Regions from separate parts of the Allorhizobium sp. nf9_anc genome, predicted to be linked through region 2. Evidence: riboswitches for the same ligand, from Rfam matches in the RefSeq annotation. Region 2 holds a riboswitch; the other holds the start of a gene.
The links. Region 2 has a riboswitch for thiamine pyrophosphate ahead of thiC (phosphomethylpyrimidine synthase ThiC). Riboswitches for the same ligand answer to the same signal wherever they lie in the genome.
Positions count from the first base shown of each region.

Region 1: linked by a shared signal. The riboswitch ahead of thiD (bifunctional hydroxymethylpyrimidine kinase/phosphomethylpyrimidine kinase) and the one ahead of thiC (phosphomethylpyrimidine synthase ThiC) in region 2 are both predicted to bind thiamine pyrophosphate.

Region 1 is NZ_CM150481.1:3,480,509-3,484,890, reverse strand. Features, by position in the region: gene AC02Y0_RS16990 (autotransporter domain-containing protein) at 1-1,308, shown strand, start outside; gene AC02Y0_RS16985 (HAD-IA family hydrolase) at 1,355-1,972, opposite strand; TPP riboswitch at 2,157-2,253, shown strand; gene thiD (bifunctional hydroxymethylpyrimidine kinase/phosphomethylpyrimidine kinase) at 2,305-3,132, shown strand; gene AC02Y0_RS16975 (pirin family protein) at 3,212-4,123, opposite strand; gene AC02Y0_RS16970 (class II glutamine amidotransferase) at 4,365-4,382, shown strand, end outside.
Region 2 is NZ_CM150481.1:3,967,123-3,971,504, forward strand. Features, by position in the region: gene thiO (glycine oxidase ThiO) at 1-711, opposite strand, end outside; gene thiC (phosphomethylpyrimidine synthase ThiC) at 708-2,546, opposite strand; TPP riboswitch at 2,639-2,759, opposite strand; gene AC02Y0_RS19345 (MBL fold metallo-hydrolase) at 2,807-3,823, opposite strand; gene ffh (signal recognition particle protein) at 4,200-4,382, shown strand, end outside.

The DNA of each region.
Region 1 (4,382 bases), 490 kb from region 2:
CTGACCGGAACCTTCGACACGGTCGATACGGATTACAGCTTCCTTGATGCCGCGCTCGGCTACGATGCGAATGATGTGACGATGACACTGACCCGCAATGCGACCGACTTCGCCGATATCGCGCAATCGACGAACCAGTCTGCGACGGCAGGCGCAATCGAGAGCCTGGGCTCGGGCAATGCGGTCTACGACGCGGTTGTCGTCCTGGACGATGACGCGGCCTCGACGGCCTTCCAGCAGCTTTCCGGCGAAGTCCATGGCCAGAGCGTCAGTGCGAGCTTGGATAATAGCGGCCTGATCCGCAGTTTGGGCGGCAATCGCATGCGCTCCGCCTTCGGTTCCGTTGGCGCCGGCCAAACCAATGTCGTCTCCCTCGGCAGCACCACGGGTGGCAATACCGCTGCGCTGGCCTATGGCGAAGAAAAGGCGAAGACCCCGGCAGAACTGGCGGCAGAGTCGATCCTGGTGACGCCGGAAAAGGCCGGCCCCGTTGCCTGGGCCGAAGCCTATGGCGGCTGGGGCAAGAGCTTCGGCGAGAACGGCGATGCCGATCTCTCAAACTCGATCGGCGGCATAGCCTTCGGCATCGACACAGTGCTGGCCGACACCACTTGGCGCCTCGGCATTCTCGGCGGTTACGGCGCGGCATCCTTCGAGCTGAGCGACGGTCTGTCGAGCGGCGACAGCGATGATTTCGATATCGGGATCTATGGCGGCAACCAGTGGGGTGCGCTCGCATTTCGCTTCGGTGCGCTTTACAAGCACCAGCAGGTCTCGACCGAACGCACGGTCGATTTTGGCGGCTTCACCGACCAGCTCTCGGCGGACTACGGGACGAACACCGCACAGGCCTTTGCGGAGCTGGGCTATGAGATCAAGGTCCAGGACGTGCGCCTGGAGCCCTTCGCAAACCTCGCCCAGGTCCACATGCACACGCCCGCTTTCACCGAAGAAGGTGGTGCCGCCTCCCTGTCGCGCGCGGCGAGCGACATGAACCTCACCTTCACCAATATCGGTCTCCGGGCCGGGACCGAGGTGGCGCTGGCCGGCGTGAATGCAACAGTCCGGGGGGCTGCCGGATGGCAGCATGCTTTTGGCGATACGGAAACGGCCTCGACCCTGTCCTTTTCCGGTGGCAGCGATTTCGTCACCTCCAGCAAGACGGTCGCGGAAAACAGCCTCGTCCTGCAGGCCGGCATCGACATGCCCATCGCCCCGATGACGACGATCGGCCTGGATTTCGACGGCAGCTACAGCAACCGTGGCAATGCGCAATCCGTCAAACTGAATTTTCAGAAGCAGTTCTGATGAGAGTGCGACCAGTGCGGGGCGGCTGAGCGCCCCGCGTTTCCCCTCAGCGCGCAGGCCCGATCCGCAGCCCCTGCGAAGCGTGGAAATCGACGCGCAGATGCTCATAGCTGGCGATGGTCGGATGAGAGGTTTCGAGCGGATGGGCATGGGTGGCCGTGATGACGGCGACATCGGCCCCCGCAGCCTCTCCAGCCCTGACGCCGGCCAGCACATCCTCGAACACCAGGCAGCGGGAAGGATCGAAACCCAGCCGCTCGGCCCCAAGGCGATAGCCGGCGGGATCGGGCTTACCGATCTTCACGTCTTCCGCTGTAACGATCTGGAGTGGCTGCGGCAGGCCGGCAGCGCCAATGCGCGCGCGGGCGAGGGCAGATGGTGCCGAGGTCACGATCGCCCAGCGCTCGGCCGGCAGGCTCTGAAGGAAGGCGATGGCGCCCGGGATTGGAACGATGCCCTCGAGATCCTCGATCTCGCCGCGCTCCACTTCAAGGGCCTCCTGCACCACATCGATGCCGGGCAGGTTCAGCGCGCTGATCGTGTCGACCCCGCGCTTGCCATGCATGCTCGGCAGGAAGGTTTGGAGATCAAGCCCATGCTTGAGCGCCCAGCGGCTCCAGACGCGCTCGGCCGCGGCGATGGAGTTGAGCAGCGTGCCGTCCATATCGAAGAGGAAGGCGTCATAGAAGCGGTCGAAAAGCCGGTCGGGGGAATGATGCAAGGCCTGGATCCTTTGGTCGAACGCACGTTGAGGCTCCCGTACCGGCTCTGAACCCGGCCTGCAAACACTTAATCGGGATAGGCCGGGATGACAGGTGACAGGGCCTTCTCTCTGCCCTAGTCTTTGACACGAGAGACAGGGGCGTCTGGCGCAAGCCGGGCTGAGAAGCACCCTTTGAACCTGAACCAGATCATGCTGGCGGAGGGAGTCGCTCGGGTGCCGCGGGCTCTCCGCGTCCTGCCCGTCGCTTCTTCGCCGTCTGAGGAGAAGCAGACATGACAGCCTACCCAATCCGCAATGTCCTTTCCATCGCCGGCTCCGATCCCTCCGGTGGTGCCGGCATTCAGGCCGATCTCAAGGCCTTCTCCGCCCGTGGCTGCTATGGCATGGCGGCCATCACCGCGCTCACGGCGCAAAACACGCAAGGCGTCTCTGCCGTTGTGCCGCTCGATCCCGAATTCGTTTCCGAGCAGATCCGCATGGTCTTTACCGATATCAGGGTCGATGCCGTGAAGATCGGGATGATCGCCAATGCCGGGATCGCAAGGGCCGTCGCCGAGGCGCTGAAGCCCCATCGCGGCATTCCCATCGTGCTCGACCCCGTGATGATCGCCAAGGGTGGGGCAAGCCTGCTCGATCCGGATGCCGTCGAGGCGCTGAAGACTGAACTCCTGCCGCTTGCAACCTTGCTCACGCCGAATCTGCCTGAGGCTGCAGCCCTGCTCGGCGATCCCGAAGCCTGCGACCGGCGCATCATGGAATCCCAGGCGATCAGGCTGACGACGCTCGGCCCCCGCGGCGTCTTGATCAAGGGTGGCCATCTTGCCGGTGGCGAAAGCCCTGATGTGCTGGTGGCGGACGGACAGGTGACCTGGTTCGAGGCCGACCGTATCGAGACCCGCAATACCCATGGCACCGGCTGCTCTCTGTCGAGTGCGCTGGCGGCTGAACTGGCGAAGGGGAGAAATGTCGAGGAGGCCGTACGCACCGCCAAGACCTGGCTTAAGGAGGCCGTTCGGACATCGGGCACTCTGTCGGTTGGCTCCGGGCACGGACCGGTCCACCATTTCCATGCGCTTTGGCAGGCCTCGACGCCGGCTTGAACTCAGAGACGGTGAATTCAGGCAAAAAGAAAACCCGGCGCTGGAGACGCCGGGTTGAAGTGAACTTGACTGCGTGGGGTTAATGATCGGCCTTGATAAAGGTTCCGTTCTGCAACTCTTTCATCGCCTGCATCAGTTCCTCGCGGGTGTTCATCACGATCGGACCGTGCCAGGCGACTGGCTCCTTGATCGGCTTGCCGGTCACCAGCAGGAAGCGGATGCCCTGTTCGCCGGCCTGCACGGTAATCTCGTCGCCGGTGTCGAAAACGACTAGAGTCCGGTTGCCGGAGAGGTCGCGGATATTCAGCTCCTCGCCCATGTATTCCTTCTCGACCTTGACGCCGAAGGGCTTGGATGCGTCGCGGAACGAGCCGGAGCCGGCGAAGATATAGGCGAAGGCCGAGCGATAGGTATCGACCGGGAATGTCTTGCGCTTGCCGGGCGGCACCGAGATGTCGAGATAGACTGGCTCGGCAGCGATGCCGTCGACAGGGCCGCTCTTGCCCCAGAAGTCGCCACAGATAACCCGCACAGACGTGCCGTCATCATCGATGACAACGGGGATCTCGGGCGACTTGATGTCCTGATAGCGCGGCTTCGTCATCTTCAGCGAAGACGGCAGGTTGGCCCAGAGCTGGAAGCCATGCATGCGGCCGGCGAAGTCGCCCTTCGGCATTTCCTGATGCAGGATGCCGCTGCCGGCGGTCATCCATTGCAGATCACCCGCGCCCAGCATGCCCTGGTTGCCCAGGCTGTCGCCATGCTCGACGGTGCCGGCCAGCACATAGGTGATCGTCTCGATGCCGCGATGCGGATGCCAGGGAAAGCCGCGAACGTAATCCATCGGCTCGTCGTTGCGGAAATCGTCCATCATCAGGAAGGGGTCGGTCATCGAGGGATCGCCGAAGCCGAAGACGCGGTGCAGCTTCACGCCCGCACCCTCCATGGTCGGCGTGGCACGGCTCTCATGCTTGACGGGGCGGATGGACATTCGGGGCCTCCTCGGGAAACGGCTCTTTGCTCAGGTGGCAATATAGGCGAGGGGGCCGGTGCACGCAGGCCCGCTGAACAGAACGCAGTGTTCACTTTTGTGCCAGTCAACGTCAGGAAGAATGTTGCACTGCCCGACAAAATTTTGTCATGAAGGATGCCATGTTTGCAAATCATTAGTCTATCGGGCCAAGACTGTTGAAAACGAGCAGTCGGTTCGATGGAACTGGGGCAAAAAGCATATGTGTCGTTGGGCAGCT
Region 2 (4,382 bases):
CTCCGCCTCGATCATGGTCGCGCCCAACATGAAGCGCCCGTTGCCGCGCGGCACGATGTAGAGAGGGTGGCGGGGATGCAGGAGCCGCACGGGGCGGGAGAGGGTGACATCGCCCGTCTGCAGATAGAGCATCTCTCCCCGCACACCGCGCAGCCCTTCGATCTCGCCGATGGCCTGTGGGCCCCGGCAATCCACGACGCTCGCATAGTCTCCCGTCTCACCGACCACCTCCCCGAAGCGGAAGGAGACACCGAGTTGCCGCGCCGCCTGATAAAGACCCCGTAATGCCTTGCGGGGATCGAGATGGGCCTCCTCTGAAAAGAAGAGGCCGCTGCCGAAGCGCCCTCCGAGATCCGGCTCGAGTTCTGCGATCTCTTCCTCGCCCAGCCAGCGATGGCCGCGCGTACGGGTCGCAAAGCGCTTGAGGTCGGCGAGATCTCGCGGGTTGGCCAGCACAAGCGTGCCCCGGCGTTGGACGAGACCGGGCACAGCCTCGTCCCACCAGTCGGCGGCCAAGAGACCTGATGTCAGCACGATCTCTTCCGCTGCCTCCCGTTCGCAATAGGGGGCGAGCATGCCGCCCGCCCAATGGGAGGCGCCAAGCCCGATATCGGCCCGACGCTCCACGACTTCCACAGGAACACCCCTGCGTGCCAGTTCCAGCGCCGTCGCCAGCCCTGCGACACCGGCGCCTTTCACCAGAACGGTCATGACAGTTCCCCCGTCTCCAGCGCTGCGATCTCGTCTGCCGTCATATAGAGATCGCCGCCCGCCCGATATTTCTCGGCCATCGCGGTCAGGCCCTCTTTCTGGGCCTCTGCGCGGATGTCATGGGAGATGCGCATCGAGCAGAATTTCGGCCCGCACATCGAGCAGAAATGGGCGACCTTGTGCGCCTCCTTCGGCAGCGTTTCGTCATGGAAGGCGCGCGCCGTTTCCGGGTCGAGCGACAGGTTGAACTGGTCTTCCCAGCGGAATTCGAAGCGGGCGCGGGAAAGCGCATCGTCGCGCAGTTGTGCCGCCGGATGACCCTTGGCGAGGTCTGCGGCGTGCGCTGCGATCTTGTATGTGATGACGCCGGTCTTCACATCGTCGCGGTCGGGCAGACCCAGATGCTCCTTCGGCGTGACGTAGCAGAGCATCGCCGTGCCAAACCAGCCGATCATCGCAGCCCCGATCCCGGAGGTGATGTGGTCGTAGCCGGGCGCAATGTCCGTGGTCAGCGGCCCCAGCGTATAGAAGGGGGCTTCACCGCAGGTCTTCAGCTGCTTGTCCATGTTCTCCTTGATCTTGTGCATGGGAACATGGCCGGGTCCCTCGATCATCACCTGGCAATCCTTAGCCCAAGCGATCTGCGTCAGCTCACCCAGCGTCTCCAGTTCGGCAAACTGGGCGGCATCATTGGCATCGGCAATCGAGCCTGGACGCAGGCCATCGCCGAGCGAGAAGGAAACGTCGTAGGCGCGGCAGATATCGCAGATCTCCTCGAAATGCTCGTAGAGGAAGCTCTCCTTGTGATGATGCAGACACCACTTGGCCATGATCGAGCCGCCGCGCGAAACGATGCCGGTGACGCGGTTCACGGTCAGCGGGATGTAATGCAGCCGCACGCCGGCATGGATGGTGAAATAGTCCACCCCCTGTTCGGCCTGCTCGATCAGCGTGTCGCGATACACTTCCCAGGTCAGGTCCTCGGCAATGCCGCCGACCTTTTCCAGCGCCTGGTAGAGCGGCACGGTGCCGATCGGCACGGGCGAATTGCGCAGGATCCAGTCGCGGATGTTGTGAATGTTGCGGCCGGTCGAGAGATCCATGACCGTGTCGGCGCCCCAGCGGATCGCCCAGACCATTTTCTCGACTTCTTCCGCCATGGAGGAGGTGACGGCGGAATTGCCGATGTTGGCGTTGATCTTCACCAGGAAGTTCCGGCCGATGATCATCGGCTCGAGTTCCGGATGGTTGATGTTGGCCGGGATGATCGCCCGGCCTGAGGCGATCTCTTGGCGGACGAATTCCGGCGTCACGTGATCGGGGATCGCGGCGCCGAAGCTTTCGCCGTCTCGGACGAGCGCTTCCTTCATGGCCTTGCGGCCGAGGTTTTCGCGGATCGCCACATATTCCATTTCCGGCGTGATGATGCCGGCGCGGGCATAGGCGATTTGCGTCACGGCCTTGCCGCCCGTTGCGCGAAGCGGCTGATGTTTCACGGGAAACGCCGGTGTCAGCTTATCGGCAGAGACGAAGCCGTTGTCCTCCGGCTTTACATCGCGGCCGTCATAGGCCTCGACATCGCCGCGTGCCTGGACCCAGGCAGTCCGGTGCCGGGCAAGCCCCTGGTCGATGCCGATGGTCGCCCGCGGGTCGGTATAAGGTCCCGATGCGTCATAGACATTGACCGGTGGTTCGCCCGAAGTCGGGTGTAGCGCGATCTGGCGCAGGGGCACGCGGATATCCGGGTGGATGTCTCCGGGCAGGAAGATCTTGGTCGAGGCGGGAAGCGGCCCTGTGGTGACGTCGGGCCTGTTGAAGTCAGGGGCAATGTTCATCGTGGAGCTCCAAGTGTTCAGGTTGGAGACCCAGTCATGTCAGCCGGAATGATGGAAAGACGCCACGGGATTCGGGTTTCCGAATCGTCGTTGTTGCAGCGCTCGCACCGTCCCTACGCCAGTATGAACTGGATCAGGTTCAACGGGTCACCGCGCTGCCATCTCGGCGTAGCGATATCTCAGCCCCTTGTCGGGACACCCCTGGTGAATGCGTGAAGTGTGGTCAAAAGCGTGGGCCGTGTCAACGAGCCCTTTGGCTCTCAAGTGTTTGTGAGAGGCACCTCGAACTGCTGGCCGGGCCGCAGGCCCTTGAAGCGCTCATTGCCGATACCGGCCGCAGACATGGCCGTCACAAGCGCCTTCGGCGGATCGTCGATGCCTTCATTGGTGAGCTGGAAGGTACCGAAATGATGGCCGATTCCGAAGGCCGCTCCGCTCAAGCCGAAGCCTGAAATCGCTTCCTCCGGGTTCTGATGCTGCGCCTTCATGAACCAGCGTGGCTCGTAGGCGCCGATCGGCATGATGGCGAGCCTGATGTCGCGGTGTTTTTCGCGCAGTTCGCGATAGTGTTTGCCCTCGGCATAGCCGGTGTCACCGATATGGTAGATCTTGCCGCCAGGGGTTTCGATGACAAAGGCGGCCCAGAGCGCCATGCGTCGGTCGCCCATGCCGCGCGCCGACCAGTGGTGGCAGGGCTCGCAATGGATGGTGACACCATTGTTGGCCTCGATGCTATCGCCCCAATCCATCACATCAGCCTCAATGTCTGGCACATCGCTACGAATGATCGTGTCATTGCCGAGCGGCGTGACGAGGCGCGGCCTGTCGCGCTCGATGAGGCGTTTCAAGGTTACGATGTCCAGATGGTCGTAGTGGTTGTGCGTCACGATGACGATATCGATCGGTGGCAGGTCGTCGAAGGCGACGCCGGGTGGGTTGTTGCGTTTCGGCCCAGCAAACGAGACGGGACTTGCCCGTTCCGACCAGACGGGGTCGGTCAGAATGTTCAGGCCCGCCGTTTGAATGAGCAGCGTCGCATGGCCAACCATGGTGACGACAAGCCGGCTTCCCTGGACACGTTGCTCGGGTTTCGTCGTGACGAAATCCGCTGCCGCCACCGCCTTGGGCCAGTCAATCTTGCCGCCGCCGAATTGCCAGCGGAGCAGATCGGTGAAGCCACGCGGCTCTTCACCACCTGGATTGAAGAAGATCTTGCCGTCAAAGTGATCCGAGAGCGGACCTGAATAATAGCGGTTGCCGGCCTGTGCTTCACGCATGCCGAGGCCTCCGAGTGTGGCGGCAACGAGCCCGAAGCCCGACCATTTGAGAAAGCTGCGTCTGTTCATGGCTCACCCATATGTGGTTTCGTCAATTCTACGACAATAGGGCTGATGTAGATCGCTGAACGGGGCCGAATCCCTGAAAATCGGGGCTTCGCTTGACTTCCAGGCTATTTTCCTGTTTATCCCGCGCAATCTGCGACGAGACAAGCACTCCGAGCCGCCGACCGGGACCCGTTAAGGTATAAAGAGATCCCGGAGGTCAACACCCGACAGCGCGTTGCGCCCTCGGGTGCTTTTTGGCTTTGCGTCTTGTTTTCCGCGTGGAGAAGACCGAGGTTTCGGGTGTCCGAAACCATGCAAGGAAGAGCCGATGTTTGAAAACCTCCAGGACCGTCTTGGTTCCATTCTGAATGGACTGACCGGCCGTGGCGCCCTGTCCGAGGCGGATGTCTCGGCAGCGATGCGCGAGGTCCGTCGTGCGCTTCTCGAAGCCGACGTCGCGCTCGAAGTCGTCAAGGGCTTCACCGACCGTGTTCGTGAAAAGGCCGTTGGC